DNA from 3 places in the Dysosmobacter sp. Phy genome. Region 1 is predicted to be linked to each of the others. Evidence: riboswitches for the same ligand, from Rfam matches in the RefSeq annotation. Region 1 holds a riboswitch; each other region holds the start of a gene.

Region 1 (10,127 bases):
TGCAGGACGCGGGACTCCGGCAGAAGCCCGGAGCCGGCGGGGTAGTAGGGGGGATTGCACACCACCAGGTCAAAGGCGGCAGGGGGCAGCAGCTGGCGGATCTGCCGCAGGTCGCCGGTCCGGACCGTGAGGCGGTCCTCCAGGCCGTTGGCGGCGGCCGTCCGCTCCGCCAGGGCCGCGGCCTGGGGCAGCAGCTCCACCCCGGTCGCCGTCATTGCCGGCTGGCGCTGGAGCAGCAGCAGGCCCAGCAGGCCCGTACCGCAGCCCAGGTCGCAGATCCGCAGCCCTGGCCGCAGATTTGGAAAAGCGGAGAGGAGAAAGCTGTCCGTCCCCGGCGGGAACAGGGCGTCGTCGTAGACGAAGCGGTATCCGCCGGTCCGCAGCCGGTCCCAGCGCTCCATGGTCCTCGCCTCCCTCCGCCGGAACTGATTTTCCCCATTATACCGAAAAATCTCCCCCGGCACAAGCGGCGAAACGCGCCGTTTCCGGCCGGGGAAAACAAAACGCACCGCAAGCAGCGCTTGCGGTGCGTTTATGTATCCCTTTGATTATTCCTCGGGGACGATGGCGCCGTTGGGGCAGGTGTCGCTGCAAGAACCGCAGTCCAGGCAGGCGGCAGCATCGATGACGTACTGGTCATCGCCCTGGCTGATGGCACCGGCGGGGCAGGCATCCGCGCAGGCACCGCAGCTCACGCAGGCAGAAGTAATCTTGTAAGCCATGGGAAGCACCTCCATAAGAATTTGTATTGCCATTCTACCACACAAATCAAAAAATGCAAGGGGGCTGTGAAAAACGTCACAAAATATTTCTGTTAAAAAATTGGGAAATTGACAAAAAACTGTGGTTTGTCAAAGCTAACTCTGTTCACAAATTGTTTTCAAATTGGTCAAAGAAAGTCAAAAATAAACTCTTGACATTTCACGGCACCGTGGTATACTGTGTGCAGAACGAAAGGTTAAAGAAAGTCAAAGTCAAAAAAGACAGAGGCTTTTTCAGAAAGGAGTGATGCAGGTGGGTATTTCAGATCTGATCGCCAGCTTCCTGCAGGAGAGCCTGGACGAGGCGGAGAACGGCGTGGTGGAGGTCCAGCGCAATGACCTGGCCCAGCGCTTCAACTGCGTGCCCAGCCAGATCAACTACGTCATGTCCACCCGCTTTTCCCCGGAGCGGGGCTACATTGTGGAGAGCCGCCGGGGCGGCAACGGATATATCCGCATCACCCGGGTCCGGGTGGACCGGCAGACGCTTCTGATGCACGTCATCAACTCCCTGGGAGAGCAGATGGACCTGCCCTCCGCCAGAGCCATCCTCAGCAACCTGGTCCAGGCCGGGGCGCTGGAGGAGAGCGTGGGACGATCCATCCTGGCCGCCGTGGGCGACAAGGCCCTGGCGGCAGTGCCCCGGGAGAACCGGGACACCGTCCGGGCGGACATCCTGCGCAACGTCCTGATCCTCCAGGTGTAGACCGGAGGGATCGCACATCATCAAACTGTATAAACTATCAACCGTGAATATAGGAGGAATCGATTATGAAATGCGAACATTGCGGTAAGAATGAAGTTACCTTTGTATACCGGAGCAACATCAACGGCCAGGTGGAGGAGAAGCACCTTTGCAGCGACTGCGCGGAGAAGCTGGGCTACACCCAGCGGATCACCGCCCACAACCAGCGGATGATGCAGAACTTCTTCGGCAACGGCTTCTTCGGCGGCGGGCTGCTGGACGATTTCTTCGCCCCCATGCCCAGCCTGATGAGCCGGATGAACCACCTGCTGGACGATCCCTTCGACGACTTCTTCAGCGACATGCCCGCCCTGGGCGCCCCCGCCCGGCAGAGCAGTCAGCAGGAGGAGAAGAAGGAGGATCTGGTGGAGAAGGAGGAGCAGAGCCGCTTCTCCCGGATGCGCCAGATGAATGCGCTGCGGATGGAGATGAAGAAGGCCGTCCATCAGGAGAACTTCGAGCGGGCCGCCGAGATCCGGGACCAGATCAAGGCCCTGGAGGCGGAGCGCAAGGAGTCCAAGGAGAACAAGGAATAAGGACTTTCCCAAGGAAAGGAAGGTAAAGACATATGAATGAGAACAAATTCACGCCCAGGGCCGAGGAGGCTCTGCGGCTTTCCCAGGAGGCGGCTGGGGATCTGGGCCACGGGTACGTGGGCACCGAGCACCTGCTGCTGGGCCTGATCCGGGAGGGCGAGGGCATGGCCCACACCGTCCTGACCGAGGCGGGCCTCACCGACGAGATGATCGTGGAGATCCTGAAAAAGAGCGTGGGCGCGGGGCTGCCCGGCGGCAACCCGGCCCAGGGCCTGACCCCCCGGGCCAAGCGGGTGGTGGAGATCGCTATGGAGGACTCCGTGCGGGGCGGCTACAACTACGTGGGCACCGAGCACCTGCTGGCCGGCATCCTGCGGGAGGGCAACAACATGGCCGTCCGTATCCTGCGCACCGCCGGCGTGGACGCCCGGCACCTGTACTCTGCCCTGATGCAAAAACTGGGTGAGACCCCCCGGGGCCGGGCCGCCGAGGCCAAGAGCGCTCCGGCCAAGGAGGACGCCGCCAAGACCAAGACCCTGCGGGAGTTCACCCGGGACCTGACCGCGGACGCCCGCTCCGGCAAGCTGGACCCGGTCATCGGCCGTGACGATGAGATCCAGCGGGTCATCCAGATCCTCTCCCGCCGGACCAAGAACAACCCCTGCCTGATCGGCGAGCCCGGCGTGGGCAAGACCGCTATCGCCGAGGGTCTGGCCCGGAAGATCGTCCTGGGCGACGTGCCTGACGACCTGCTGGATAAGCGCCTGCTGTCTCTGGACCTGAGCGGCATGGTGGCCGGCACCAAGTACCGGGGCGAGTTTGAAGAGCGGATCAAGAAGGTGCTGGAGGAGGTCAAGAAGTCCGGCAACGTGATCCTTTTCATCGACGAGCTCCACACCATCGTGGGCGCCGGCAGCGCCGAGGGCGCTGTGGACGCCGCCAACATCATCAAGCCGGCCCTGGGCCGGGGCGAGATCCAGGTGGTCGGCGCCACCACGCTCAATGAGTACCGCCAGTATATCGAAAAGGACGCCGCCCTGGAGCGCCGGTTCCAGCCGGTCCAGGTGGGCGAGCCCAGCCAGGAGGCCAGTCTGGAGATCCTCAAGGGCCTGCGGGAGCGCTATGAGAAGCACCACAAGCTCCAGATCACCGACGAGGCCCTGGAGGCCGCCGTATCCCTGTCCGCCCGGTATATCAACGACCGCTTCCTGCCCGACAAGGCCATCGACCTGATGGACGAGGCCGCCAGCCGGGTGCGGATGGAGACGGAGGAGATCTCTCCCGAGCTCAAGAGCCTGGAGGAGAAGATCGCCGCCCTGGTCAAGGACAAGGATGCCGCTATCGCCGCCCAGGACTATGAGAAGGCCGCCCAGCTGCGGGACATCGAGAAGGATTACCGCGAGCAGGTGGAGATCGAGCGGGACAAGCGCCGCAAAAACAATGCCCAGCACCGCCCCGTCACCGCCGATGACATCGCCGCCGTGGTGGCCGGCTGGACCGGCATCCCCGTCACCCGCCTCACCGAGGACGAGGGGCAGCGGCTGCTGCACATGGAGGAGACCCTCCACGAGCGGGTAGTGGGCCAGGACGAGGCCGTCAAGGCGGTGGCCCGGGCCATCCGCCGCGGCCGTGTGGGCCTCAAGGACCCCAAGCGACCCATCGGCTCCTTCCTGTTCCTGGGTCCCACAGGCGTGGGCAAGACGGAGCTGTGCAAGTCTTTGGCCGAGGCCATGTTCGGCGACGAGAACGCCATGATCCGCATTGATATGTCCGAGTACATGGAGCGGCACACGGTGTCCCGCCTGATCGGCTCTCCCCCGGGCTATGTGGGCCACGAGGAGGGCGGCCAGCTGACCGAGAAGGTCCGCCGCAAGCCCTACTCCGTGGTGCTGTTCGACGAGATCGAGAAGGCCCATGAGGACGTGTGGAACATCCTGCTGCAGATCCTGGACGACGGCCGCATCACCGACTCCCAGGGCCGCACCGTGGACTTCAAGAACACGGTCATCGTCATGACCAGCAACATCGGCGCCAAGACCCTGACCGCCGCCGGCGGGAAGCTGGGCTTCTCCGCCGAGGAGCACGGCACCGACCCCGACGCCGAGAAGAAGTTCCAGCAGGCCCGGGAGGCCGTCCTGGCGGAGCTGCGCCAGACCTTCCGTCCGGAGTTTTTGAACCGGATCGACGACATTATCGTCTTCCGCCCCCTGACCCAGGCGGACATCGAAGAGGTGGCCCGCCGGATGCTGCGGACCGTCTCCGCCCGGATGGAGGCCATGGGCATCCATCTGGACGCCAGCGACGAGGCCGTGGCGGAGCTGGCCAAGGAGGGCTTCGACCCCAAGTACGGCGCCAGACCCCTGCGCCGGGCCATCCAGAGCAAGGTGGAGGACGCCGTGGCCGAGAAGATGCTGGACGGCACGCTCCACAGCGGCGACACCGCCCGCCTCACCGTGGAGGACGACAAGCTGCTGGTGACCAAGTGATATCCCGCCGCGCCTGACGGGCGCGCACGCGAAAGACCGCCGGAGGGCTTTGCCCTCCGGCGGTCTTTTTTCTGTCACGGCAGATGGATCTTCACCGGGCGGCCGGTGCGCCAGGCCTCGGTGGTGGCGTAGCCCACGGCGGTGGAGCGGACGCCGTCATAGACGGTGGTGCCGGGCCTCCGGCCCGTGCGGACGCAGTCCACGAACTCCTGCATCTCCAGCAGGTACGCCTCCCGGAATCGCTCCGGGAAGGAGGCCACACACTCGGCCCGGACGCCGCCGGGACTGTAGACCCGGGCCAGGTTCTTCTCCGGCACGGCGGAGATCCGCAGCGTGCCCTCAGTGCCCACGATCTCCGTCTCCACATGATAGCCGTAGGGGCAGGTGCGGCCCACGTGGATGGTGCCCATGGCGCCGTTTGCAAAGCGGAATACCGCGAGACCAGTCTCGTCGTCCCCGGCCTGCCGGAACTCCGGGTGCTTGAAGGTGGCGCCCAGGGCGTAGACCTCCTCCGCCTCGCTGCCCAGGAACCAGCGCATCAGGTCGATGTCGTGGATGCCGGCGTCCAGGAAGATGCCGCCGGAGTTCTTGCAGAAGCGGATGGCGTCCTCCACCACCGCCTCCGGGTCCAGGCCAGTGGCCTTGACCAGATAGGGCGTGCCGATGACGCCTGCATCCACCTGCTGCTTGGCGTAAGCGTAAGAGGGGTCGTAGCGCCGCATGAAGCCCAGCATGAAGGTCAGCTCCGGGTGCCGCTCCACCGCTGCCTGGGCCTGAAGACACTGCTCCAGGTCCACGCCCAGGGGCTTTTCGGAAAAGACGTGCTTGCCGGCGTCCAGGGCGGCGGCAATCTGCCGGCAGTGCTCCGAGGAGGTGGAGATCACCGCCACGGCGTCCATCTCCGCCTCTGACAGCATCTGGTCGAAGTCCGTGTACAGGGCCGTGACTCCCAGCTGCCGGGCAAATTCCACCGTCTCCGGCCGGGTGGTGCAGGCGGCGGTCAGCCGGGCGCCGGGGATCTTGCAGGCGATGTTCTCCGCGTGGACCCGGCCCAGGCGGCCCAGGCCCACGATGCCGATGCGCAGGGTATCCATGGTGTATTCCTCCCGTTTTTTCTCAGTTTTGGAAAAAGGCCGCCCGGCGGGGCGGCCTGATCAGGTTTACTCTACTTCCAGATGGACGGACTCGTGGTAGGCGGGCTCCACCAGGCCGGGGATGTCCACGGCGTCGGTGAAGTACACCTCCGGAACCTCTTCTTTCAGCAGGGAGACGATGTAGGGGTGGGGCCGCTCGTCGGGGCGGCCGGCGGCCACGCAGACCACCGCCGTCTGGGGCCGCAGCATATGCAGCAGCTTCCGGGTGGTGGAGGACAGCGAGGCGTGGTGGGGGACCTTCAGGATGTCGCAGGGGGTGGAGCTGGCGGTCTCCCAGACGTGGGCGTAGGCGTCGCCGCCCAGGACGATCTCCTTCCCGTGGTAGTACAGCCGCTGGCGCAGGCTGGACACGTTCATGGACTTGCCCCAGTGGATCAGGTCATAGGCGTTCTCCCGGCGCTGGAAAGCGGCGTCGTAGACCACCTTCTGGCGGGGATACAGGGCCGGCTCGCCGCAGAGGATGTCCATGGACAGTGCCTCCGTCAGCTGGCGGCGCTCCGTCCGGTCGCCGGGCAGCACCGTCACGCGCTTGATCCGCCCCGGGTGGGTCCGCAGGGCGGAGGCGTAGATCTCCACACAGCGCATCAGGTTCCGGGCGGCCCGGGGCATGGTCATATCCCGGTCCGGCTCCAGGGGCGGCGCATCCAGCGGAGGCAGGTAGGTGCATACCAGCTCGTCCACCTCCACTGCGTCCAGCACCCGGCCCAGGCCGCCGATGTGGTCCCGGTGGAAGTGGGTCACCAGCAGCAGATCCAGCCGGGTCACGCCGTTTTTGCGCAGGAAGTCTCCGGCGTAGATGCGGCGGGAGCGGTCGTCCTCCAGCGGCGGGTGGTCGTCCCGCACCAGGTTGTCATGGCCGCAGTCCACCAGCATGGCGAATGTCTGCCGTCCTGCGTCCAGCTCCCGGATCAGAATGGAGTCGCCGTTGCCTACGTTGATGAAGTCCAATGCCAGCATCCCCAGGCCCCCTTCGCTTGTTCAGTTGAATGGTTGGTATTAAGGATAGCATACTTTCCCGGCGGAGGCAATCAAAACCGCAAACGCTTTCTGCCAAAAAAACCCTGCGAATTTTGTCAAACTGCAAAAAACCGCCCTGCTGTTCAGCAGGGCGGTTTGTCAATTCTCACAGCTTGCGCAGAGCATCCACCAGGGCGGTCTTGCCCTCAGTCTTTTCGTCCTTCATCTTCACGATCCGGGCGGGGCTGCCGGCCACCACGGCGCCGGCGGGCACGTCCTCAATGACCACGGCGCCGGCGGCCACCACAGCGCCCCGGCCCACCCGGACGCCCTCGATGACCACGGCGTTGGCGCCGATGACCACGTCGTCCTCAATGACCACGGGGGTGGCAGAGGCGGGCTCCACCACGCCGGCCAGCACGGTGCCCGCGCCGATGTGGCACCGGTCGCCCACCATGGCCCGGCCGCCCAGGATGGTGCCCATGTCGATCATGGTGCCCTTGCCGATGACGGCACCGATGTTGATGACGGCGCCCATCATGATGACGGCGCCCTCGCCGATCTCCACCTTCTCCCGGATGATGGCGCCGGGCTCGATCCGGGCGGGGATGCCCTTCATGTCCAGCAGGGGCACGCCGGAGTTGCGGCGGTCGTTCTCCACTACGGTGTCGGTGATCTTGGCGGCGTTGGCCTCCAGGATGGGGGCCAGGTCCTTCCAGTCGCCGAACACCACGTAGCTGCCAACCCCCTGGGCGTTGGCGCCGCCGAAGACCTTGGCGGTGCCGAAGTCCACGGGGCCGGTGGTGTTGACATAGACCTTCACCGGGGTCTTTTTCTCGGAATTTGCAATGTAATCAATGATCTCCTGGGCGTTCATAGTCACTCTCCAAACAAGATTTTTTGCAGGTCATAGACCCCGCAGGGCTTTCCCGGCAGCAGCCGGGCCATGTGCAGCGCGCCGCCCGCAAAGATCTGGCGGCTGGCGGCCCGGTGGGTGAACTCCAGCTCCTCGTCGGGGCCGAAGAAGTGGACCGTGTGGGTCCCGGCCACGGTGCCGCCCCGCAGGGCGTGAATGCCGATCTCCTCCCGGGACCGCTTGCCGCAATTGCCCTCCCGGCCGTACACCGGCCGCAGGGCGTGCTGGGGGTCCAGGGCCTCCACCAGCAGCTTTGCTGTGCCGCTGGGGGCGTCGGCCTTCTGGTTGTGGTGGGTCTCAGTGATCTCGATGTCAAAGTCCGGCTTCAGCACGCCGGAGACGGTCTGCAAGGCCCGGTACAGCACCGCCACGCCCAGGGAGAAGTTGGCGCTCCAGAGGACGGGGGCCGCGGTGCCCAGGGACCGGAGCAGCTCCAGGTCCCGGGGGGAGTAGCCGGTGGTGCCGGAGAGCAGGGGCGTGCCGGTCCGGCGGACGTAGGCGGCGATCTCCGGCAGGGCCTCCGGCCGGGAGAAGTCGATGACCACGTCGGCCGCCTTCCCCAGCTGTCCCAGCTGGTCCAGATCGTCGTGGCCGAAGGCGGCCTGGATCTCGTCTCCGGCGGCGGTGGCCGTCTCCCGGATCAGTTTGCCCATTTTGCCCCGTCCGATGAGGATGTATCTCACAGCAGTCCCGCCTCCTCCAGGGTGCGGCGCAGGGCCTCGGTGTGCTCCGGGGTCATCTCGCACAGGGGCAGCCGCATGGGACCCACGTTCAGGCCCATCAGGTTCATGGCGGCCTTGACGGGGATGGGGTTCACCTCCATGAACAGGTCGTTCATGAGCTTTAAGTACTTCAGGTGATTTTCAACGGCCCGGGCCTGGTTGCCGCCCAGGTAGTCCGCCACGATCTCATGGCACATCCGGGGCATGACGTTGGCGTAGACGGAGATGACGCCGCTGCCGCCGATGCTCATGAGAGGCACGGTGATGTCGTCGTTGCCGGAGTACAATGCGAAGTCCGGCCCGATGCAGTGGGCGACCTTCATGGCGTAGGACATATCGCCGCTGGCCTCCTTGATGCCGGCGATGTTGGGGTGCTTGCTGAGCTTCTCCACCACGGAGACGGGGATGGAGCAGCCGGTGCGGCCGGGGACGTTGTAGAGGATGCAGGGGATGTGGACCGCGTCCGCCGTCTCGGCGAAGTGGCGGTACATGCCCTCGGGGTTGGCCTTGTTGTAGTAGGGCGCGATCAGCAGCAGGGCGTCGGCGCCCATGTTCTGGTACTCGATGCTCTTTTCCACCTGGGTGGCGGTGCAGTTGGAGCCGCTGCCAACGATGACCGGCACCCGGCCGTTCACGACCTTGATGGTGTGGGCCACCACGGCGGCGTCCTCCTCATGGGTCATGGTGGAGTACTCGCCGGTGGTGCCCAGGGTCAAAATGGCGTCGGTGCCTTCGGCGATCTGGCGCTCCAGCAGCTCGGTCAGCACCTCGAAATTGACGCTGCCGTCCTCGTGGAACGGGGTGACCATAGCGACGATGGATCCCTGCAAATGTTCGAACTTCATACTGTGTGCCCTCCATACTTTTCTTTTTTTCGGTCACGGGGACCAGCTCTCCCCTGAGGGAGAAAAACAAAAAGTCGGTAGAGACACGCCCCTACCGACAGCTCCCGCGCCCATGCACGGAGTGACCTGTTAGCGGATAGCGCCCCCGCGGGGACGCCCGCGGACAGTCCCGCAGGTATTCCCCACGGGCCCACCTCCCGTTCATACCTGAGCGGAAAGTTCGGCGGACTTGCTTTTGCCATGATCCTTGCCCGTCGGCTCCCATGACATCGTCGCATCCGCGCCTCTATCTCATTTTGAGACATCATAACACCATCAGGCGGCGGTTGCAAGAGAAAAATTCAAAAATTCCCCAGCGATTCCGGATCCTCTCTTGTGGAAAGCGCCAAATTCGCCCCCGCCCCTTGTTCCCCGGGGCGGGGAATGGTATATTGATAGCAAGAATGATACGCGCTTGCAAGGAGGTCCTGCCCATGTCCGTGGTCGAATACCGCCGCCAGCTCCACCGGATCCCGGAGCTGGACAATCAGCTGCCGGAGACGACGGCATATGTCCGCTCTGTATTGGAGCCGCTGGGGTGCAAGGTGTTTACGCCTATCACCGGCAGCGTGTGCGCCTGGTTCGACGCCGGACGCCATGAGAGCGTGGCCTTCCGGGCGGATCTGGACGCCCTGCCGGTGCCGGAGCGGACGGGATTGCCCTATGCCTCGGCCCACCCCGGCGTCATGCACGCCTGCGGCCACGACGGCCACACCGCCATGGTGCTGGCCCTGGCGGAATATGTGGCCGCCCACCTCTCTGAGCTGCCCCGGAACGTGCTGCTGATCTTCCAGCCCTCGGAGGAGACCACCGGCGGTGCCGGCAAGCTCTGCCAGGCCGGCGTGCTGGAGCGCTACCGTGTCCGGCACATCTTCGGCCTGCACCTGTGGCCGGGACTGGAGCAGGGCGTGATCGCCTCCCGCCCCGGTCCCCTCATGGCCCGGTCCAACGAGGTCACCGTCACCG
Region 2 (10,127 bases), 1.6 Mb from region 1:
ACCAGGTCCAGCACACGGCCCTTGTCCTCCTCCATCTCCTCGTCCATCATGGCGTAGGGATTGGGGCCGGAGAACAGGTCGCCGGTCTCCCGGGCGTTGTCCTCGAACTTCTTCATGAGGCCGAACTCGGTCTTCATCAGGGCCATGCCCACCATCATGACGATGGTCAAAATGGCGTAGTAGTTGAAGGGGATGGCCCGGATGAACAGGTTCAGGCCCTGGCCGTCCTCGGCGAAGCCCGCCACAGCGGCGGCCCAGGAGGAGATGGGGGCGATGATGCACACCGGGGCGGCGGTGGCGTCGATGATGTAGGCCAGCTTGGCCCGGGAGACCCGGTGCTTGTCGGTCACCGGCCGCATGACGCTGCCCACGGTCAGGCAGTTGAAGTAGTCGTCAATGAAGATCAGGATGCCCAGGACGATGGTGGCCAGCTGCGCGCCCACCCGGGTCTTGATGTGCTGCTGGGCCCAGCGGCCGAAGGCGGCGGAGCCACCGGCCTTGTTCATGAGGCACACCAGAGTGCCCAGGATCACCAGGAAGGCCAGGATGCCCACGTTGTACCCGTCGGAGAGCACCGAGACGATGCCGTCCTCAAACACGTGGAGGACCGTGCCCTCAAAGGAGAAGTTGGAGTACAGCAGGCCGCCGGCCAGGATGCCGATGAACAGGGAGGAATACACCTCCTTGGTGATCAGCGCCAGGGCGATGGCAATGATGGGGGGCACCAAAGCCCAGAAGGTATTGTAAAAATGGCTGGGGGACTCCACATAGCCGGTGCCGCCGCAGGCGGCGCAGACATTTTCGCCGCCGCAGCTTTCACATTCCGGGTCCAGTCCGTAGCAGTCCATACAGGCGCCGGAGGCGCCGCAGTCGGGGCACTCGATCATTTTGGTGCCAGGTTCCTCGGTGGGATCGCTGGCCGCCGCCGGAACGGCCATGGCCGCGCACAGCACCAGCACCAGCGCCAGCAGGGGCAGCAGTCGCCGCAGATGATGTCTCATGTTTTCTCTCTCCTTACACAAAAAAATGAAGCCATGAAGGTATCATGGCTTCACGCAGGCACGATATGGTTCCCACGGGTCATGACAGCGCTCCACCTTGGGGGTGACAGTCCGGCGGATGTTCTCCGGCGGCCCGGCCCCTCTCCGCCAGGCAACGGAGCGAAGCCTCGGCGGTCTCCCCTTTCCCCTCCTCCCCGGTGTCCTGCCGTCGGGAGGCGGTACTTTTGAAGCCCGCGCCTCTATCATGGATTCAGTTGCTTGTACATTATATAAAATATTGGAAAAAAGTCAACCGGAAACCTGCATTTTTTGCTGTTTTCTCCAAAAAACGTCTCCGGAGGCCGCGGTCTCCGGAGACGGGAAGATTTTCCGATCAATACCGGCCCAGGGAGGCGGCGGTGTCGGAGGTCGCGGTCTTGCCAAAGTGGAAGTCGTTGCCGGGCAGGATGGCGTTGAGAACAATGCCGGCGATGGCGGCGATGGCCAGAGAGGTCAGGGTGATGGAGGCGCCGCTCACGTGGAAGGTCAGTCCTCCGCTGAATCCCAGGCCGCACACCAGGATGACGGCGGCGATGATAAGGTTGCGGGAGTTGGTGAAGTCCACCTGGTTCTCCACCACGTTGCGCACGCCGATGGCGGAGATCATGCCGTAAAGGATGAAGCTGACGCCGCCGATGATGGCCGCGGGGATGGTGTTGACCAGATAGGCAAAGGCCGGAGAGAAGGACAGCACCACCGCGTAGATGGCGGCCAGCCGGACCACCCGGGGATCGTGGACCCGGGAGAGCACCAGCACGCCGGTGTTCTCGCCGTAAGTGGTGTTGGCGGGGCCGCCGAAGAGGCCCGCCAGGGAGGTGGCGACGCCGTCGCCGATGAGGGTCCGGTGCAGGCCCGGGTCCTCGATGAAGTTCTCGCCCACCGTGGCGGAGATGGCGGACATATCGCCGATGTGTTCCATCATGGAGGCGATGGCGATGGGAGCCATGACCAGGATGGCGGAAATATCAAACTTCGCCACGCTTCCGCCGAAATTCGTCACAAAGGGCTGGAAGCCCAGGATGGGATTCATGCCGCTGAGAAGCGTGGTGTCCGCCAGACCGGAGAAGTCCACCATGCCGGCCACCAGGGCAACCACATAGGACCCCACCACGCCCAGCAGGATGGGGATGATCTTGATCATGCCCTTGCCCCAGATATTGGCCACAATGATGATGGCCATGGCCACCAGGGCCAGCCACCAGCAGGTGGAGGCGTTGGACACGGCGGAGGGGGCCAGGTTCAATCCGATCAGGATGATGATGGGGCCGGTGACCACGGGGGGCAGGTAGTGCATGACCCGGTGGACGCCCACGGCCTTGATGACCAGGGCCAGCACCACATACAGAAGGCCCGCCACCACAATGCCGCCGCAGGTGTACTGGAGTTTTTCAGAGGCCTCCATGGTGGCGTAGATGCCGGCGTCCATCTCCGCCATGGCCTGGAAGCCGCCCAGGAAGGCGAAGGAGGAGCCCAGGAAGGCGGGGACCTTCAGCCGGGTGCACACATGGAAAAAGAGGGTGCCGAAGCCGGCGAAAAACAGCGTGGTCTGGATGGACAGGGGCAGACCGTAGCTCTGGACCAGGATGGGCACCAGCACCGTGGCGCCGAACATGGCGAACATATGCTGGAGGCCCAGGATCAGCATTTTGGGCACGCCCAGGGTTCGGGCGTCCCGGATGGGGGCCTGGGAAGCGGCAGTTTTTTCGTTCATTTGTTTTCTCCTCTCACTCATTGGGTTCTCTTCTCACAACACGGGCAAAAAAATACCGGCCCCCTGGCCGGTCAAAAGAGAAAATGGGAATAAGAGGACACCGCCGCCCGATCCGCCGTCAGGTGATGATAAGCCAGCATGGTGTTCCCTCCTCCGTCATTTGCCTCATTATACAGAAGCCTCCTTCCCTTTGCAAGTCTGGTTTTCCATGAGAGCCCCATAAAATCTCGGCAGAAAATTGTAAAAAATGACGAGGTGGTATGACCTCGTCATTTCAGCAGTTCGGATATTTGGGATTCTCCATATACCGCCAGCCCCTGAGCTGCCAGCAGTTCCGCTGCGACACCGTCCCCGGCGGTCAATGTGCCGGTGAAGGTACCGTCATAGATCCGCCCGTGGCCGCAGGAGGGGCTGCGCTCCTTCAGCACCGCGGCCTCACAGCCGAAAAAGCGGCACAGGGTCAGCGCCTCCTCCGCACCCCGGCGGTACTGTTCTGTCACATCCAGCTCGGCGGCGGTCACAACCGCCTCGCCCCGCCGCTCGGCAGGGGGGCGGGGCGTGGCCAGGCCCCCCAGCTGCTCGGGGCACACCGGCACCAGATCATGCCGCTCCGCCAGGGCCGCCGCCAGAGGGTGGGCCTTGGAGGCCCCGTCGTACCGGCAGCGGCAACCCAAAAGGCACGCGGAGATCAGCAGCCTCATGCCCGGCCCTCCATGGCCTGCCGCTCCCGCAGCAGCTCCCGGTGGAGCCGCAGGACGCTCCAGCTGCGGTTGTGGGGCGTGAGAACCGCTTTCAGGCACTCCGGCCCCGCGCCCGCCCCGGCCAGGGCCGGCAGCAGGGCGTCCAGCCGGTCCTCCAGGCCGCACAGCACCAGCATCCGTCCTCCCAGAGGCCCGCCGGCATAGGGCAGGGCGGCCCCGGGATCGTCGTCCAGTCCCGCCAGCACCGCTAGGGTCTTGTTGTAGTCCGCCTTTGCCACCGGCACCACCTCAGCCCCCAGGGGGCCCACAGCGGACTCCACCGCCAGCACCGCCGGCAGCGTGTCAAACCCGAACAGCAACAGCTTTCCGCTCATGTCGTCTCCTCCTCTTGTCCGCTCTTCAGCGCAGCGCGCTGCCGTTCAGCACCGCACCGGTCAGCCGGTCGCCCTCGTAGCACAGCTTCAGCGAGAAAAAGGGCACATCCCGGTCCAGCAGGTCCAGAAAGATCTTGTCCCCCTCCCACATGGGGAGGCTGCGCAGGTCCGCCTTTTTGATCCAGGCCAGCTCCCCCTCGTCACAGGGGTGGGGCGTGCCGGTCCAGCCGGTGGCGGTGAACAGATGCATGTATTCCGTGGGCGCCTGGTCAGACACAAAGGTCACCAGCCCCCGATAGCGGTAATCGGTCAGGGTCAGGCCCGTCTCCTCCCAGGTCTCCCGGAGAATGCAGTCCTCGGGGCTCTCCCCCTCCAGGAACTTGCCGCCCACGCCGATCCACTTGTCGCGGTTGAGGTCGCGGGCTTTCTTGACCCGGTGGAGCATCAGGTATTCGTCCCCCCGCTCCAGATAGCACAGTGTGGAATTGATCACGGCCCCGCCTCCTCTTTTACCCTTATTATACGCAAAAACCGCCAAAAAGGGAAGCCCCTGAAAAAGCGGCACCGGCCGGAGGGGAAATCCCCTCCGGCCGGCAATTTTCAGAAGATTTACGCACGTTTTCCGTGCAGAAGAGCTTTGAGCAGCTGGATCACCAGCATGCTGCCGAAGGACAGTCCCACGATGATGCCCACCTGACCGGCGGACAGTGCCGCCACCTGGAACAGCGGCTCCAGAGGCGGGATCAGCAGCACTGCACCCAGCAGCACCACGCCCACGGCAAAGGCGCCCAGCAAAAAGCGGTTGTCCCAGAACCGCCGGGTCAGCAACACCGGCCGGACGGACTTGCAGTCGAACCCGTGGAACAGGCGGCTGAGGCACAGCGTGGCAAAGGCCATGGTGCTGCCCAGGGCCGCGCCGCCGGCGCTGAGCCCCAGATGGAAGGCGGTAATGACGGCGGCAGCGATCACCGCGCCCTCCACCACCACGCTGGTGAGGAAGTCCCGGGTCAGGATGCCCTCCTCCCGGGGGCGGGGCTTCTCCCGCATGACGGCGTCGGTGTGGGGCTCCAGGCCCAGGGCGATGGCGGGCAGGGAGTCGGTCAGCAGGTTGATGAACAGCAGGTGCACTGCCGCAAAGGGCACCGGCAGGGCCAGCAGCGACGCGTACAGCACCGTGATGATGGCGGCGGCGTTGCCGGAGAGCAGGAACTGGATGGAGCGCTTGATGTTGGCGTAGACGTTGCGGCCGTTCTTCACCGCCTGGACGATGGTGGCAAAGTTATCGTCCGTCAGCACCATGCCGGCGGCGTCCTTGGCCACCTCCGTACCGGTGACACCCATGGCTACGCCGATATCCGCCTGCTTCAATGCCGGGGCGTCGTTGACGCCGTCGCCGGTCATAGCCACCAGGCTCCCCCGCTCCTGCCAGGCCCGAACGATACGGATCTTGTGCTCCGGGGACACCCGGGCGTAGACGCTGACCTTGGGGACGAAGGCCTGGAGCTCCTCGTCGCTCATCTTGTCGATAACAGCGCCCTCCACCGCCTCGGTGCCCTCGGTCAAAATGCCGATCTCTTTAGCGATGGCAGCGGCGGTGACCTTGTGGTCGCCGGTGATCATGATGGGCCGGATACCGGCGGCGATACACTCCGCCACGGCCTTTTTGGACTCCGGACGGGGCGGATCCATCATGGCAATGAGGCCCAGCAGCGTCAGTCCGTTTTCATCGGCCAGGCTGACGGCGGGGCTCGTCACCGTCCGGCAGGCGAAGGCCAGGACCCGCAGCCCCTGGCTGGAGAAGCGCTCGTTGGCCGCCTCCACCTGGGCCCGCTCCTCATCGGAGATGACGCACCGGTCCAGCAGCACGTCCACGGCGCCCTTGGTGGCCATCAGAAGGCCCCCGGAGAGCTGGTGGACCGTGGACATCATCTTCCGGTCGGAATCAAAGGGGATCTCTGTGATCCGGGGCCACTTGCTGCGAGTGGCCAGCTCGTCGAAGCCGTAGTCCTCGCCCAGGCGCACCAGGGCCGTCTCGGTGGGATCGCCCACCTCGCCGTGCTCATCCACAGTGGCGTCGCTGCACAGCAGAGCCGTCCGCAGCAGGGGCTCCTGAACGGGATCGCGGAAGTCCGCCTCCTCCGCCCGGATGATCTTGCCGCCGGTATAGAGGGCCTTAACAGTCATCTTGTTCTGGGTCAGGGTGCCGGTCTTGTCGGAGCAGATCACAGACACGCTGCCCAGGCCCTCCACTGCCTGGAGCTTGCGGATGATGGCATTCTCCCGGGCCATCTTCTGGGTGCCGAAGGAGAGGACGATGGTGACGATGGAGCTCAGAGCCTCGGGGATGGCCGCCACCGCCAGGGCCACGGCAAAGACGAAGGCATTGACCACATCCTCCTTGCGCAAAAAGACGCTAACGGCAAAAATCGCGGCGCAGATGATCAAAATGCCAATGGAGAGCTTGCGGCCAAACTGGTCCAGACTCACCTGGAGGGGCGTTTTCTTCTCCTCGGTGCTCTTGAGCAGAGCGGCGATCTTGCCCATCTCCGTGTGCATGCCGGTGCCGGTCACCAGGAACTGCCCCCGGCCGTAGGTGACGAAGCTGCCGGAGAACACCATGTTCTTCCGGTCGCCCAGGGGCACCTCCCCGGCGATCTCACCCAACTCTTTCTCCACCGGCAGGCTCTCGCCGGTCAGGGCGCTCTCAGCGCACTTGAGGCTGGCGCACTCCAGCAGCCGCCCGTCGGCGCAGACCGCGTCGCCGGCCTCCAGGGCCACCACGTCGCCGGGCACCACGTCCCGGCCGGGGATCTGGATGAGATGGCCGTCCCGCAGGACCTTGGCCGTGGGGGCGGACATCTGCCGGAGGCTGTCCAGGGAGGCCGTGGCCTTCACGGTCTGGACCGTACCCAAAATGGCGTTCATGGTGATGACCACCAGAATGACGATGGTGCTCTCCACATCCCCCAGCACCGCGGACACCGCCGCCGCCAGGATCAAAATGATCACCAGAAAATCCGCATACTGCTCCAGGAAGATCCGCGCCACACTCTTGCGGCCCTCCTCCCGCAGCTCATTGGGGCCGTACTGCTCCAGCCGCCTGGCGGCCTGGTCGGCGGTAAGGCCGCTTTCAGAGCTCTCCAGATCCCGGAACAGCTCCACCCGGCTGCGCTGCCAAAACTCCTTTTTCCCTTCCATAGCTTCCCTCTTTCCCGGCGGCAATCAAAAAGGCGAGGCTTTTGCGCCAATGCCACCGCATTGATGCAAAAGTCTCGCCGTTTCCATCCAAAAGCGGGGTTTTCACCCGTACTGACGCCATTGGATACACATTGCTGTGCCAGCTACTCCCTTTTGTCTATGGGGCATGATATCCCATCTTGCGCGGAAAGTCAAGGGGCAAACCAGCCAATTTTTTCTGAAAATTTTACGGATCAATCCGCTTTCCGGCGGTAGAGCAGGTTGCCTACCACCATGACCACGGCGTAGATGATGAGGTAGAACCACACCGTTTTGCCGTAGCCGGCGAAGGCGGCATACACCATGAAGCCGCAGCCGCAAAGGCCCAGGGCCGGCATCACGAAGCGGCGGAAGCCATTCAGATCCTTCGCCTTGCGCATGAACTGGATGAACATGGGCACATACATGGCGTACAGCGTGATGATCGGCAGCTCGGAGCTGTCGAAGCAGAAGGGGCCGAACCACCCGCTGTCCAGGTTGGCGCCGTAGAAGAACAGCAGCCAGACCGCGTCCAGCCCCAGGCTGACGATGGCGGAGTTGGTGGGCATGTTGGTCACCGGGTCCACTTGGGAGAAAAGGTCCGGCCGGGGGCCCTCCCCCCGGACAGCCAGGGCGTACATTCCCCGGCAGCAGGAGAGCATCAGGCCGTTCAGCGTACCCGCGCAGGACACCACGATCAGGGCGAATACCGCCACGCCGCCCACGGGCCCCAGCAGCCGCTGGAAGGCCATCTTGGCGGCAGCCTCGCCGCTGGCCATCAGCTCCTCGGTGGTAACGGTGCCGTTGAGGCCGATATAATAGAGGATATAGGTGGCCACCACGATAAAGGAGCCCAGGATCAGCGCCCGGGGGAGATTGCGCTTGGCGTCCTTCAGCTCGGCATTGATGGAGGTGGCCAGGATCCAGCCCTCGTAGGCAAAGGCCACCGCCACAGTGGAGGCCATAAGGCCCTGGCCGGTGGAGATAGAGGCAGTGGACATGGTGGCGAAGTTCTCCGCCATATGACCGTTGGCAAGGCCGATCACCGTGCCCACCAGGGCCATCAGCGCCAGGGGCACCATCTTGATGACGGTGGTGGACACCTGGAATTTGCCCGCCAGCCGGGGAGAGAGCGCGTTGAGCGTATAGTCCAGGCACAAAAACAGCGCCGCGATGGTCATGCAGGCGCCGCTGGTAATCCGGTCCTGCCAGCCGATCAGCACGCAGAAGTACCGCGCGCAGATCCAGGCCAGCACTGATACCAGACAGGGGGTGTACAGCACCGCCATGAACCAGCCCACGTTATAGGCGTACCGGCGGCCCATGGTGGCCTCGGCATAGTCCACCAGGCCATTGACCTTCTCATACCGGGTAGCCATCGTGGCGAATACGTAGGAGCAGATGATCATGATGGCACCCACGATCCCCCAGGCCAAAATGCCCAGCGGCATGTTGCCCCCCGTTTTGTTCAGCACCGTCTCCGCCTTGAAAAATACGCCGGAGCCAATGACGATGCCCACCACCATGCACACGGCGGTGGGCAGTCCGTATTTCTTTTCCAGCCGGTTGTCCATGTCGCGGCCTCCTTTACTATTTGCCCCTTTAAAGCGGCAATGCCATTTACAGCAGCAGAGGTAGGATACCACAACCCTGCACAAAATGCAAGCTGTTTTTCCGGGTTTTCTTCGTCAATGTGCAAAAATGCAGCTCACTCCCCCATGACCTGGAACACGATGTCCCGGACCCGGTCCCGGGTATCGCACTCCACCAGCGTCAGGTTCTGCCAGGGGCCTACCGTGATCTTTCCATTTACAAAGGGCACCGTGATGAAGGGGGACAGCAGGGCAGACTTGATATGGGAGGAGCCGTTGTCGTCGTGCCAGGTGTTGTGGTGCTGGTAGGGGATCACGCGGCCATGCTCATCCAGATAAGGAGAGAATACGTCCAGGGCCTCCTTCAGATCGTGGTGGACGATGCCCGGCTCGAACTCCAGCGTGGTCAGGCCCGCCACGCCGCCGGTGGTGAAGCCGGTGATGATGCCGGCGGAGATGCCGTGCAGGCGGCAGGCCTCCGTCACCGCGTGCTGGAAGTCCTCCGTCACGTCGATCATACCCATGTGGGCCTTGGTGTGATAGGTTTTTGTCTCGGTGTAAACTGCCATGGTGCGCCTCCTTGCGTTTTTCTGCATTGTATCACATCCACCCCCGTGTTACAATCAGAGAAACGGGCCCGCCGCAGCGGGCCGGAAGCGGGAGAGGGGGTGCCGGATATGCGGGTCTTTGACGCCGGTCCCGGGGTCATCACGGCGGACCTCCACGGGAAAAACACCTATCAGGCCAAAATCACCGTGGACGCCCTGCTGCGCCGGGCAGGCGGCGGCACTTACCGCCTGCGGCTGATCCACGGCTGTCACGGCGGCACCGCCCTGCGGGACTTTCTGGATGCCGAGTACCGAGGCCATCCAAAGGTGAAGCGGCTGGTCCGCTCCCCCGACGGCGGCGCCACGGAGCTGATACTGCGGGAGTACGCCGGGAAATAAATCTGCGCCGTTTAATGCGGCGGAATGGAGGAATCATTCATGCGCGTAGCACTGATCCAGATGCCGGTGACGGCGGACCGGGAGGGAAATCTCCGCACCGCCGCCGAAAAGCTCCGTCAGGCGGCGGCCGGAGGGGCGGATATTGCCGTCCTGCCGGAGATGTTCTGCTGCCCCTATGAAAACCGCTGCTTCCGCCCCTATGGTGAGGAGGCGGGCGGGCCCGCCCAGGCCATGCTGTCCCAAACGGCGGCGGAGACGGGAATGTATGTAGTCGGCGGCTCCATCCCGGAGCTGGAGAACGGCAGAGTCTACAACACCTGCTTCGTCTATGCCCCCGACGGCGCCCAGCTGGCCCGGCACCGCAAGGCCCACCTCTTTGACATCGATGTGCCCGGCGGGCAGCGGTTCAAGGAGTCCGACACCTTCTCCCCCGGCGATTCCATCACCACCTTCGAGACGAAATTCGGCACCATGGGTCTTTGCATCTGCTTCGACCTTCGGTTCGAGGAGCTGGCCCGGTGCATGTGCCTGCGGGGCGCCAGAGTG
Region 3 (10,127 bases), 1.5 Mb from region 1:
GCCCGGTCCCTTTTGGGACCGGGCCGCGCTTTGCGGTGCGCCCGTCAGGCGGATTCCTCCGCCGGATGTCCGGTGTAGAGCTGGTAGTACCTGCCCTTTTTTTCAATGAGCTCGTCGTGGGTGCCCCGCTCGATGATGCGGCCCTGCTCCATGACCATGATGCAGTCGGCATTGCGGACCGTGGAGAGCCGGTGGGCGATGACGAAGGTGGTCCGGCCGCACATGAGGGCGTCCATGCCGTCCTGGACCAGCTTCTCCGTCCGGGTGTCGATGGAACTGGTGGCCTCGTCCAGGATCAGCACCGGCGGGTCCGCCACGGCGGCCCTGGCAATGGCGATCAGCTGCCGCTGGCCCTGGGAGAGGTTGGCGCCGTCTCCGGTGAGCTGGGTGTCGTAGCCGTCGGGCAGACGGCGGATAAAGCCGTCTGCGTTGGCCAGACGGGCGGCGGCGATGCACTCCTCGTCCGTGGCGTCCAGATTGCCGTAGCGGATGTTCTCCATGACCGTGCCGGTGAAGAGGTGGGTGTCCTGGAGGACGATGCCCAGGGACCGGCGCAGATCCGGCTTTTTGATCTTATTGATGTTGATGCCGTCGTAGCGGATCTTGCCGTCGGCGATGTCGTAGAAGCGGTTGATGAGGTTGGTGATGGTGGTCTTGCCGGCGCCGGTGGCGCCCACGAAGGCGATCTTCTGACCGGGTTTGGCCCAGAGGCTGATGTCGTGGAGGACCAGCTTGTTCTCGTCATAGCCGAAGTCCACGCCGTCAAAGACCACGCCGCCCTCCAGCTTGGTGTAGGTGACGGTGCCGTCGGCCTGGTGGGGGTGCTTCCAGGCCCAGACGTTGGTGCGCTCCGCGGACTCGCTCATCTGCCCGTCGGCGCCCTCCTTGGCGTTGACCAGCTCCACATAGCCCTCGTCCGTCTCCGGCTCCTGGTCCATCAGGTCGAAGACCCGGGCGGCGCCGGCCGCGGCGGTGACCACGAAGTTCACCTGCTGGCTCACCTGGGTGATGGGCTGGGTGAAGCTCTTGTTGAGGCCCACGAAGGTGATGACGGTGCCCAGGGTCACGCCGGCCAGGCCGTTGATGCCCAGGACGGCGCCCACAATGGCCACCAGGGCGTAGCTGAGCCAGCCGATGTTGGCATTGATGGGCATGAGGAGGTTGGCGTAGCGGTTGGCCTTGTCGGCGCTCTGTCGCAGGGCCTCGTTGACCTTGTGGAAGTCCGCCATGGCGGCCTCCTCGTGGCAAAAGACCTTGACCACCTTCTGGCCGTCCAGCATCTCCTCGATGAAGCCGTCCACCAGGCCCAGGTTTTTCTGCTGCTGGATGTAGTACTTTCCCGACAGCCGGGACAGCGACGCGGTCACCAGCAGCATGACGACGGCGGTGAGAACGGAGATCACGGTCAGCAGAGGGTTCAGCACCAGCATGGTGATGAGGGTGGCGATCATGGTGACGCCGGAGTTGATGACCTGGGGGATGCTCTGACCCATCAGCTGGCGCAGGGTGTCCACGTCGTTGGTGTAGACGGACATGATGTCGCCGTGGGCGTGGGTGTCGAAGTACTTGATGGGCAGGGCCTCCATTTTCCGGAAGAGGTCCTGGCGCAGGGGCAGCATGGTGCCCTGGCCGATGGTGACCATCAGGCGGTTGTAGGCGTAGGCCGCCAGGATGCCCACCGCCATCAGGCAGGCCAGGCGGATCAGGGCGGCGGCCAGGCCGCTGAAATCAGTGCTGCCGCCGGAGAGCATGGGCACCACGTAGTCGTCCACCAGGGTCTGGGGGAAGGTGGCGGCGACCACAGTGGCCGCGGCGGAGAGCAGGATGCAGCACACCACCAGGGCAAAGGGCAGCTTGTAGTAGCGGAACATATACCGCAGGACCCGGTTCAGCACGGCGCCGGGCCCCCGGCGGGAAGCCGTTTCGTTCACAATGATTCCTCCTTTCAGGCGGGCTGGTCAAAGTCGCCGCCGCCCTTGACCTGGGAGTCGTGGATCTCCCGGTAGATGGCGTTGGACTTGAGCAGGTTCTCGTGGGTGTCAAAGCCGTCGATCCGGCCGCCGTCCAGCACCAGGATCCGGTCCGCGTGCTCCACGCTGGAGATCCGCTGGGCGATGATGAGCGTGGTGGTGCCGGGGATCTTCTGAGTAAAGGCGGTCTGGATCCGGGCGTCGGTGGCGGTGTCCACGGCGGAGGTGGAGTCGTCCAGGATCAGCACCTTGGGGTGCTTCAGCAGGGCCCGGGCGATGCACAGCCGCTGCTTCTGGCCGCCGGAGACATTGGCGCCGCCCCGCTCGATGCGGGTGTGGTAGCCGTCGGGGAAGCGGTCGATGAACTCGTCGGCGCAGGCGGCCCGGCAGGCCTCCACGCACGCCTCCTCCGTGGCGTCGGGATCGCCCCAGCGGAGATTGTCCAGAATGGTGCCGGAGAAGAGGGTGTTCTTCTGCAGCACCACGGCCACCTGATTCCGCAGGACCTCCGTGTCGTAGCGGCGTACGTCCACGCCGCCCAATTTCACGGCGCCCTCGTCCACGTCGTACAGGCGGCAGATCAGGTTCACCAGGCTGCTCTTGCCGGAGCCGGTGCCGCCGATGATGCCGATGGTCTCACCGGAGCGGATGTGGAGGTCGATGTCGGCCAGGGCGTTTTTGCCGCTGCCGTGCTTGTAGGAGAAGGTGACGTGGTCGAAGTCGATAGACCCGTCGGCCACCTCCGTCACCGCCTCGTCCGGCTGGCGCAGGTCCGCCCGCTCATTGAGCACCTCGCTGATGCGGCGGACGCTGGCGGCGGACATGGAGATCATCACCACCACCATGGACAGCATCATCAGGCTCATCAGCAGGCTCATGACGTAGCTGAACAGGCTGGTCAGCTCGCCGGAGGTCATGGAGCCGCCCACGATGAAGCGGGAGCCCAGCCAGGAGACCATGATGATGCAGAAGTACACCGCCGTCATCATGGCGGGGTTGTTGAAGGCCAGCAAACCCTCGGCCTTTACTGACAGGTCCCGCAGGACCTTGGCGGCCCGGGAGAACTTCTCGTTCTCGTGGTCCTCCCGGACGAAGGCCTTCACCACCCGGATGGCGGAGACGTTCTCCTGGACGCTGGCGTTCAGATCGTCGTACCGGCGGAACACCTGGGTGAAGATCCGCAGGGTGACCGCCATGATGGACCCCAGCACCACCACCAGGAACACCACGGCGATGAGGAAGGTGAGGCTCAGCGTGGGGCTGATGAGCAGGCACATCGCATAGCTGAACACCAAAGTCAGCGGCGAGCGGACCGCAATGCGAATCACCATCATGAAGGCGTTCTGCACGTTGGTGATGTCGGTGGTCATGCGGGTCACCAGGCCCGGCACGCTGAACTTGTCGATGTTGGAGAAGGAGAAGGTCTGGATGTTGGCGTAGATGGCCTCCCGGAGATTGGCGGCCAGGCCCGCCGAGGCGCTGGCAGCGTACCGTCCGGCGGCGGCGCCGAACACCAGCCCCAGAAAGGCCAGGCCTACCATGACGGCGCCGTAGCGGTAGACGGCGGAGAGGTCGCCGGCCTCCAGGCCCCGGTCGATGATCAGAGCGGTGATGAAGGGCAGCAGGATGTCCATGGCCACCTCCAGGGTACACAGGCCAATGCACAGCAGGGCGTCCCGCTTAAAGCGCCCCAGCTGCCGCAGTACAGTTTTCACGATGTTGCGTCCTCCTTTTCGCGTTGTTCCCGCAGGGTCAAGAGACTGTCCAGCATTTTTCTCTGGAGCCGGGACAGGGTGTCCAGCTCCTCCTGGCTCAGCCGGCCGCACAGCCGCGCCTGCATCCGGGCTATGGTTGCCTCCAGGCCTGGTCCTATCCGCCGTCCCTCCTCGGTGCCGAAGAGGAGCTTGCGCCGGTCGTCCCCGTCGCAGGGGGCCGAGCGGATGCAGCCCTTGGCCCGCAGCCGCTTCAGCATCCCGGACAGGGTGCCCATGGAGTAGCCGAACTCCCGGTGGATGTCGGTCAGGGAGGTGCCCCGGTCCGAGTGACGCAGGATATAGAGCAGGATATAGGCCTGAGCGGAGGTGAGGCCCGTGTGGGCCAGGCAGTGGTTGCCGTACTGCTCGATCTGAATGCAGATCCACCGGTTCTCCCGCAGGAGCCGGCGCTGTTCCGCCGCGGTCATGTGCTCGCCTCTTTTCCAATCGTTAGGAACGAAAGTATTTCGTACCGTACTGTTTATACCACGGTATGGCTTGCCTGTGAAATTCAAATATGCTATATTCTATAAAAGACGTTTATCGTTCACCCGGTTTCTTCCAGATGGGGGCCGGGGACGAAGGAGGTGCGGACCGGTGAATACCACGCAGCTGGAGTGCTTTATGGCGGTGGCCAATTTTCTGAATTTCTCACGGGCGGCGGAGCATCTGAAGATCACGCAGCCTGCGGTCAGCCATCAGATCAACACCCTGGAGGACGAACTGGGGGTGAAGCTGTTCCGCCGGACCAGCAAGAGCGTCCGGCTGACCCAGGAGGGCTTTTGGTTTACCCAGTACGCCGGGGAGATCCTGAAGCTGGCGGATATCTCCAGGGCCCGGATGAAGGAGGCCCGCCAGACCCCCAGGCGGCTGCTGATCGGCTGCCGCAACAGCGCGGAGATGCGGATGCTGCGGCCCACCCTGCGCCGCCTGCGGCAGGAGCTGCCGGATCTGCTGCCGGTGCTGCGGATGATCCCCTTCGACTCCCTGGAAAACCTCCTGGCGGAGGGGGAGGTGGATCTGATCTTCTCCTTCCGGGAGACCGCGCCCCAGCGGGCCCGGTACCGGGAGCTGGCCCGCTGTCCGGTGGTGTGCGCCTGCGCGCCGGACCACCCCCTGGCCGGGCGGGAGCAGGTGGCTCTGGAGGAGCTGCGCCGGGCGGGGCGCATCGCCGTCTGCCGCCCGCCCATCTGTCCCCAGGCGATCTTCCGCTTCCAGAGCCAGGCCATAGGAGAACGGGAGACGGACCAGATCCTCTTCAGCGACCACCAGGAGGCCATGGAGGTCCTGGCGGAGACCGGCTACGCCTTCGCTGTGACGGCGGACTATCCTCATGCCCGCCTGCCGGGCCTGCGGTATATTCCCATTCCCGAATGCCGGGTGCTGTCCTTCGGGGCGGTATACCTGCCGGAGGGAGGCTTCCCGGCGCTGCGGCGGTTTGTGGAGCTGCTGCGGCAGACCATGGCGGAGGATCCAGCCTGACCCCAAAAAAGCGCCCCCGTCTGCCGAAATCCCGGCAGACAGGGGCGCTTGCTGTATTTGGGAGATTCAGTTCTTGCGGAAACGGGAGAGGAAGTCCCGGGTCTCCTGGCGCTGAGGGTTGCCGAATACGTCGGCAGGAGTGCCCTCCTCGCAGATGACGCCTTGGTTCATGTAGACCACATGGCTGCTGACGTCCCGGGCAAAGGCCATCTCGTGGGTCACCACCAGCATGGTCATGCCCTCCTGGGCCAGGGCCTTCATGACGTCCAGCACCTCGCCCACCATCTCCGGGTCCAGGGCGGAGGTGGGCTCGTCGAACAGCAGCACCTCCGGTTCCATGGCCAGGGCCCGGGCGATGGCCACCCGCTGCTTCTGGCCGCCGGAGATCTGCCGGGGCTTGGCGTTGATGTAGGGGGCCATGCCCACCTGGGTGAGATAGCGCATGGCGTTGTCCCGGGCGTCGGACTTGTTCTTCTTCAGCACCTTCACCTGGCCCACCATGCAGTTTTCCAGCACCGTCATGTTGTTGAAGAGGTTGAAGGACTGAAACACCATGCCCACATGGGAGCGGTACTGGGCGGCGTTGACGCCCCGGCTGGCCACGTTCCGGCCATGGTAGAGGATCTCGCCGCTGGTGGGTGTCTCCAGCAGGTTGATGCACCGCAGCAGGGTGGACTTACCGGAGCCGGAGGCGCCGATGATGCTGGTCACGTCACCCTTGGCCACGGAGAAATCGATGTCCCGCAGCACCTCATGGGAGCCGAAGGACTTGCTCAGATGCCGGATCTCCAAAATCATATCGTTCATATCAGCGATCCCCCCTGCTCCGTCCGTGTTTGAGTTCCTGACGAGTCCGCTCCCGATGCTCCGCGTCCAGCTGCTGCTGTTCCTGCTGGGTCTCCAGGTGCCGCTCGTCAAAGGGCGTGCCCCGGTCCGGATGGCTGTACGTCCCGGCGGCCATGGTCAGATGATCGTCCTGGACCAGCTCGTAGTCGCTGCTGCCGTCCATGCGCCGCTCCACCCACCGCAGCAGGAAGGAGGCGATCAGCGTCATGGTCAGGTAGCCGACCATCTCGATGGTGGCGGAGGGGAAGTACAGGTAGGTGGCGCCCACGGCGCCCCGGTGGGCGGCGAAGAACTCCGTGAAGGAGATGATGAACATGACGGAGGAGTCTTTGATGTTGATGATGAGGTTGTTGCCGATCTGAGGCATGATGTTGCGGATGGCCTGGGGCAGGATGACAGAGGTCATGGTCTGCACGTGGGTCATGCCGATGGCCTTGGCGCCCTCGGTCTGGCCGGGGTCGATGGAGATGATGCCGCCACGGACAGATTCGGCCATGTAGGCGCCGGTGTTGATGGACACCACCAGGATCGCCGCCGCCCACACGCTGGGCCACTGGACCGCGTTGTTGGTGAAATAGGGCAGGCCGTAGTAGATGAACACCGCCTGGAGCATCATGGGCGTGCCGCGGAAGACCTCCACGTAGATCCGCACGATGGCCCGGATCAGCTTGATGACAAAGCGCTTGACGGGCGGGTCGTTCTTGGCGCAGGGGATGGTGTTCAAAATGCCGCAGACAAGGCCGATGATACAGCCGATGGCTGTGGCCACCAGGGCCAGGACAATGGTGTTCCTGATGCCGTTGAGATAGTCGCCGCCGCACCGCTGCCAGAGCTTGACGATGTCGGCGCCCAGTTGTACGAATCGATCCATGAGGGAGGGCTCCCTTCCTTTTTAATATGATGTGTGAGGCGCATCGGAGGAGGGGCCGGGAAGCGGTCCCCCCTCCGACGGGTCTCGAGGCGGGGGACGCGCAGACGTCCCCCGCCTCGGGGATCAGCGTTGGGCTCAGCCCTCGCTCAGGGGCTGGATGGCGATGGCCTCGTCCATCATGGCGTTGAAGTCATCCACGGTCATGGTGGAGAGCACGCTGTCGATGGCGTCCTTGAGGACGGTATTGCCCTTCATCACGGACACACCGATGTTGATGTCGCCCTCGTCGGCGGCAAAGTTGTCGTCAGAGTCGGTAAAGTCCAGGATCTTCATGTCGGGATAGGCGGCCACGGCGCCCATGGCGGTGGGCATGTCGGTGCAGATGAAGTCCACGGTGCCGGTCTCCAGGGCCATCAGCATGGCGGGAGCGGTCTCGGCGGCGGGCTGGATCTGGGCGCCCTCGATCTGGGGCAGCATGGAGTCATACCAGATGGTGGCGATCTGAGCGGTGCAGGAGCCGCCGGAGAGATCGCTGATGCCCTGGGCGCCGGCAAAGGCGCTGTCGGACTTGGTGACGCAGACGATGGAGGCATAGTAGTAGGGGCCGGCGAAGTCCACCTGCTCCATGCGGTCGGCGGTCATGGACTGACCGGCGATGACGGCGTCATAGATGCCGGACTGGACGCCGGGCACCAGGGAGTCCCAGTCGGTGCGGACCACTTCCAGCTCCCAGCCGTTGGCCTCGCAGATCTTCTTGGCCATCATCACGTCGTAGCCGTTGGCGAACTCGCTGGAGTCCTTGATGGGCACGGCGCCGTTGGAGTCGTCGCTCTGGGTCCAGTTGTAGGGGGCGTAGGCGCACTCCATGGCGATGGTCAGCACGCCGTCCTCCACGCCGGAGGCGATCTCACCGGTCTCGGTGCCGGTCTCAGAACTGGTTTCAGTCTCGGCGTCAGCGGTGGTGTCCTCAGCGGCAGTGTCGCCGCTGCCGCCGCAGGCGGCCAGGGACAGGGTCATGGCCAGGGCCATGAGCAGGGTCAAAAACTTCTTCATTTCAATCACCTTTCCAATTTCCGGATTTTGCGGCGGCGGGACGCGCCGTCTCCTCCGCTGCCGCCGTGGGGGAGGGGACGAAAAAATGGACCGCTCTGTCAAGCGGTCCATGGAGAAGGCGGAATGACGCAGTGATTCCGACGACAGCCATTGATAGCGCTTCACAAAGGTTTGTGACAGTCCGGCGGGTCTTTCCCGACGGCCCAGCACCCCGGACCCAGGCAGGTCCGAAGCACTTCGGCGATGTCCCCTTTTCCCTGCGGCGGCTGCCTGGCCTTGCCGTGGGGTACTGATGGACCTCGCGCCTCTATCTCAGCGATCCAATTTTGAGGGTATCCTATCATGTTCCGGAGGCGGTGTCAACTGCCATTGCCGGCAAAGATGCAAAATTTGTATATTCTGCGGCGAAATTTCCCTATGCGTGCCGGCGGGGCTGTGCTATAATAACCGCAATCTGCACGGATTTTGACCGCAGCCCGGCCTTCGCGCGCCGGGAATTGGGAAAGGAGAGAGGATATGCAGGCAGTGGAGCTTGCCATTCTGGACTGGATCCAGCAGACGCTGCGATGCGGCTTTCTGGACGCAGTGCTGCCCGCGATCACCCGGCTCAGCGACCACGGGGAGATCTGGATTTTGCTGGCGGCGGTGCTGCTGCTGACAAAAAAATACCGCTGGGCGGGAGTCTGCGTGGCGTTGGCTCTGGTGCTGGACCTGGCGGTGTGCAACGGCTTTTTAAAGCCCCTGGTGGGCCGAATTCGGCCCTGCGCGGTGAATACCGCCGTGGACCTGCTGGTCCCGCCGCCGGGGGACGCCTCCTTCCCTTCGGGTCACACCGCGGCCTCCTTCACGGCGGTGACGGCCCTGGCCCTGGCGGGCGGCGCGCCCAGGTGGCTGCGGTGGGCGGCCCTGGCCCTGGCGGTAGTGATCGCCCTGTCCCGGCTCTACCTCTACGTCCACTGGCCCACCGACGTGCTGGGCGGCGCGCTGTTGGGCGCGGTGCTGGGCTGGGCCGGCGCCCGGATCACGGCAGCGGCCCGGAGGAAGCTGGCCAGGACATAAAGGAAAAAAGACGAGAGATGCCCAAATGTCGGGTATCTCTCGTCTTTTTCAGCATTCCGGGTGTTCCTCACCCTCCGGGGTCCGGAGGAACTTCTTCACGGCGAAGATGACCGCCACGGCGGCCACGCCCAGCAGCGTATCCAAAGCGCCGCTGTGGCTGATGATCATCTGCCGGACGATGGTGAACAGCAGCACGTCGATGACGGCCGCGGCGGAGTGCAGCGCCAGCATCTTGACGAACTCCAGCCCCATCACCAGCAGCAGGGCGCTGGAGAAGAAATTCCCCAGGCTGAAGGATGCAGGGGCGGTCAGCAGGGTCTTGCCGGTGCTCCACAGCAGCAGCGCGCCGCCGCAGACGATTACCGCCAGAATGACGGCTGCCACCGCCAGCTCCAGGGCCCGGGCGGCTTTGAGAATGGTGTTGTGGTGTTTCATGGTCTCTCCTTTGCGGGGCCCGACGGGCGGGCCGTGCTGGATCCAGTGTATCAGAAATCCGCCGTTCGTCAAGACGGGACCCGGCGGTCAGCGGACGGCCTCCAGAATGGGCAGCAGGGCGCCGCTGTCGAAAAAGTCCACCGCCTTTCCGTAGGTCTCCAGGATCCCCCGGGTCTCGGCGGTCTGCTTTTCCGCAGGAAGGCGGCTGACCTGCCGGTACAGCAGGGCCATCATGGCCCGGTGCCGGAGGCTCAGGCGGCTGTAATCGATGCCGCCCCGCAGGTGGAACAGGATGGCGCGGTCCCAGACGCGCTGCGGCACCTGGCGGCGGAGCGAGCGCCGGATGGAGCGGATGTTCTCCGGGTCCGCCACGTCGGCCAGGCCCACGGTGACGATGACCATGGCGGTGTCCGGCGGCAGCGCCGCGGCGGTCTGCCGCAGGCCCTTGACCCCGCCTGCGTACAGCCCGCCGAAGTAAATGACCCGCTCACAGGCGGACAGGTCCGCACCGGCCCCGAAGCTGGCCGCGGGGAAACCCGTCATGCGGGAAAACGCCTCCGCGTATCGTCTGGCAGAGCCGTACTGGCTGCCGTACAGGATCACACTGCCCATGATTAACCCTCCCCACGTTCTGTTCTCCGGCATTGTACCATGTCC

What was found. A riboswitch is a leader RNA that binds a small molecule or an ion and turns the genes downstream of it on or off. The one in region 1 is predicted to bind lysine.
Region 2: it holds a riboswitch for lysine, as region 1 does, so the genes downstream of both, ACVDHE_RS01705 (Na+/H+ antiporter NhaC family protein) here and dapA (4-hydroxy-tetrahydrodipicolinate synthase) in region 1, are expected to answer to the same signal.
Region 3: it holds a riboswitch for lysine, as region 1 does, so the genes downstream of both, ACVDHE_RS01350 (transporter substrate-binding domain-containing protein) here and dapA (4-hydroxy-tetrahydrodipicolinate synthase) in region 1, are expected to answer to the same signal.

The regions. Positions count from the first base shown of each region.
Region 1 covers NZ_CM136997.1:1,976,850-1,986,976, forward strand. Annotated here, with positions in the region: gene ACVDHE_RS09625 (tRNA1(Val) (adenine(37)-N6)-methyltransferase) at 1-401, opposite strand, end outside; gene ACVDHE_RS09630 (DUF362 domain-containing protein) at 549-722, opposite strand; gene ACVDHE_RS09635 (CtsR family transcriptional regulator) at 1,009-1,467, shown strand; gene ACVDHE_RS09640 (UvrB/UvrC motif-containing protein) at 1,533-2,042, shown strand; gene ACVDHE_RS09645 (ATP-dependent Clp protease ATP-binding subunit) at 2,075-4,528, shown strand; gene ACVDHE_RS09650 (Gfo/Idh/MocA family oxidoreductase) at 4,603-5,622, opposite strand; gene ACVDHE_RS09655 (ComEC/Rec2 family competence protein) at 5,689-6,639, opposite strand; gene dapD (2,3,4,5-tetrahydropyridine-2,6-dicarboxylate N-acetyltransferase) at 6,806-7,516, opposite strand; gene dapB (4-hydroxy-tetrahydrodipicolinate reductase) at 7,519-8,238, opposite strand; gene dapA (4-hydroxy-tetrahydrodipicolinate synthase) at 8,235-9,122, opposite strand; lysine riboswitch at 9,252-9,419, opposite strand; gene ACVDHE_RS09675 (M20 metallopeptidase family protein) at 9,596-10,127, shown strand, end outside.
Region 2 covers NZ_CM136997.1:363,123-373,249, forward strand. Annotated here, with positions in the region: gene ACVDHE_RS01705 (Na+/H+ antiporter NhaC family protein) at 1-1,001, opposite strand, end outside; lysine riboswitch at 1,079-1,251, opposite strand; gene ACVDHE_RS01710 (uracil-xanthine permease family protein) at 1,375-2,751, opposite strand; gene ACVDHE_RS01715 (2-thiouracil desulfurase family protein) at 3,021-3,452, opposite strand; gene ACVDHE_RS01720 (DUF3783 domain-containing protein) at 3,449-3,826, opposite strand; gene ACVDHE_RS01725 (NUDIX hydrolase) at 3,852-4,319, opposite strand; gene ACVDHE_RS01730 (cation-translocating P-type ATPase) at 4,436-7,024, opposite strand; gene ACVDHE_RS01735 (APC family permease) at 7,258-8,616, opposite strand; gene ACVDHE_RS01740 (YjbQ family protein) at 8,751-9,203, opposite strand; gene ACVDHE_RS01745 (Smr/MutS family protein) at 9,249-9,581, shown strand; gene ACVDHE_RS01750 (carbon-nitrogen hydrolase family protein) at 9,621-10,127, shown strand, end outside.
Region 3 covers NZ_CM136997.1:287,960-298,086, reverse strand. Annotated here, with positions in the region: gene ACVDHE_RS01380 (ABC transporter ATP-binding protein) at 45-1,871, opposite strand; gene ACVDHE_RS01375 (ABC transporter ATP-binding protein) at 1,946-3,685, opposite strand; gene ACVDHE_RS01370 (MarR family winged helix-turn-helix transcriptional regulator) at 3,682-4,152, opposite strand; gene ACVDHE_RS01365 (LysR family transcriptional regulator) at 4,322-5,206, shown strand; gene ACVDHE_RS01360 (amino acid ABC transporter ATP-binding protein) at 5,273-6,013, opposite strand; gene ACVDHE_RS01355 (amino acid ABC transporter permease) at 6,015-6,923, opposite strand; gene ACVDHE_RS01350 (transporter substrate-binding domain-containing protein) at 7,059-7,976, opposite strand; lysine riboswitch at 8,123-8,294, opposite strand; gene ACVDHE_RS01345 (phosphatase PAP2 family protein) at 8,493-9,035, shown strand; gene ACVDHE_RS01340 (hypothetical protein) at 9,084-9,470, opposite strand; gene ACVDHE_RS01335 (flavodoxin domain-containing protein) at 9,558-10,082, opposite strand.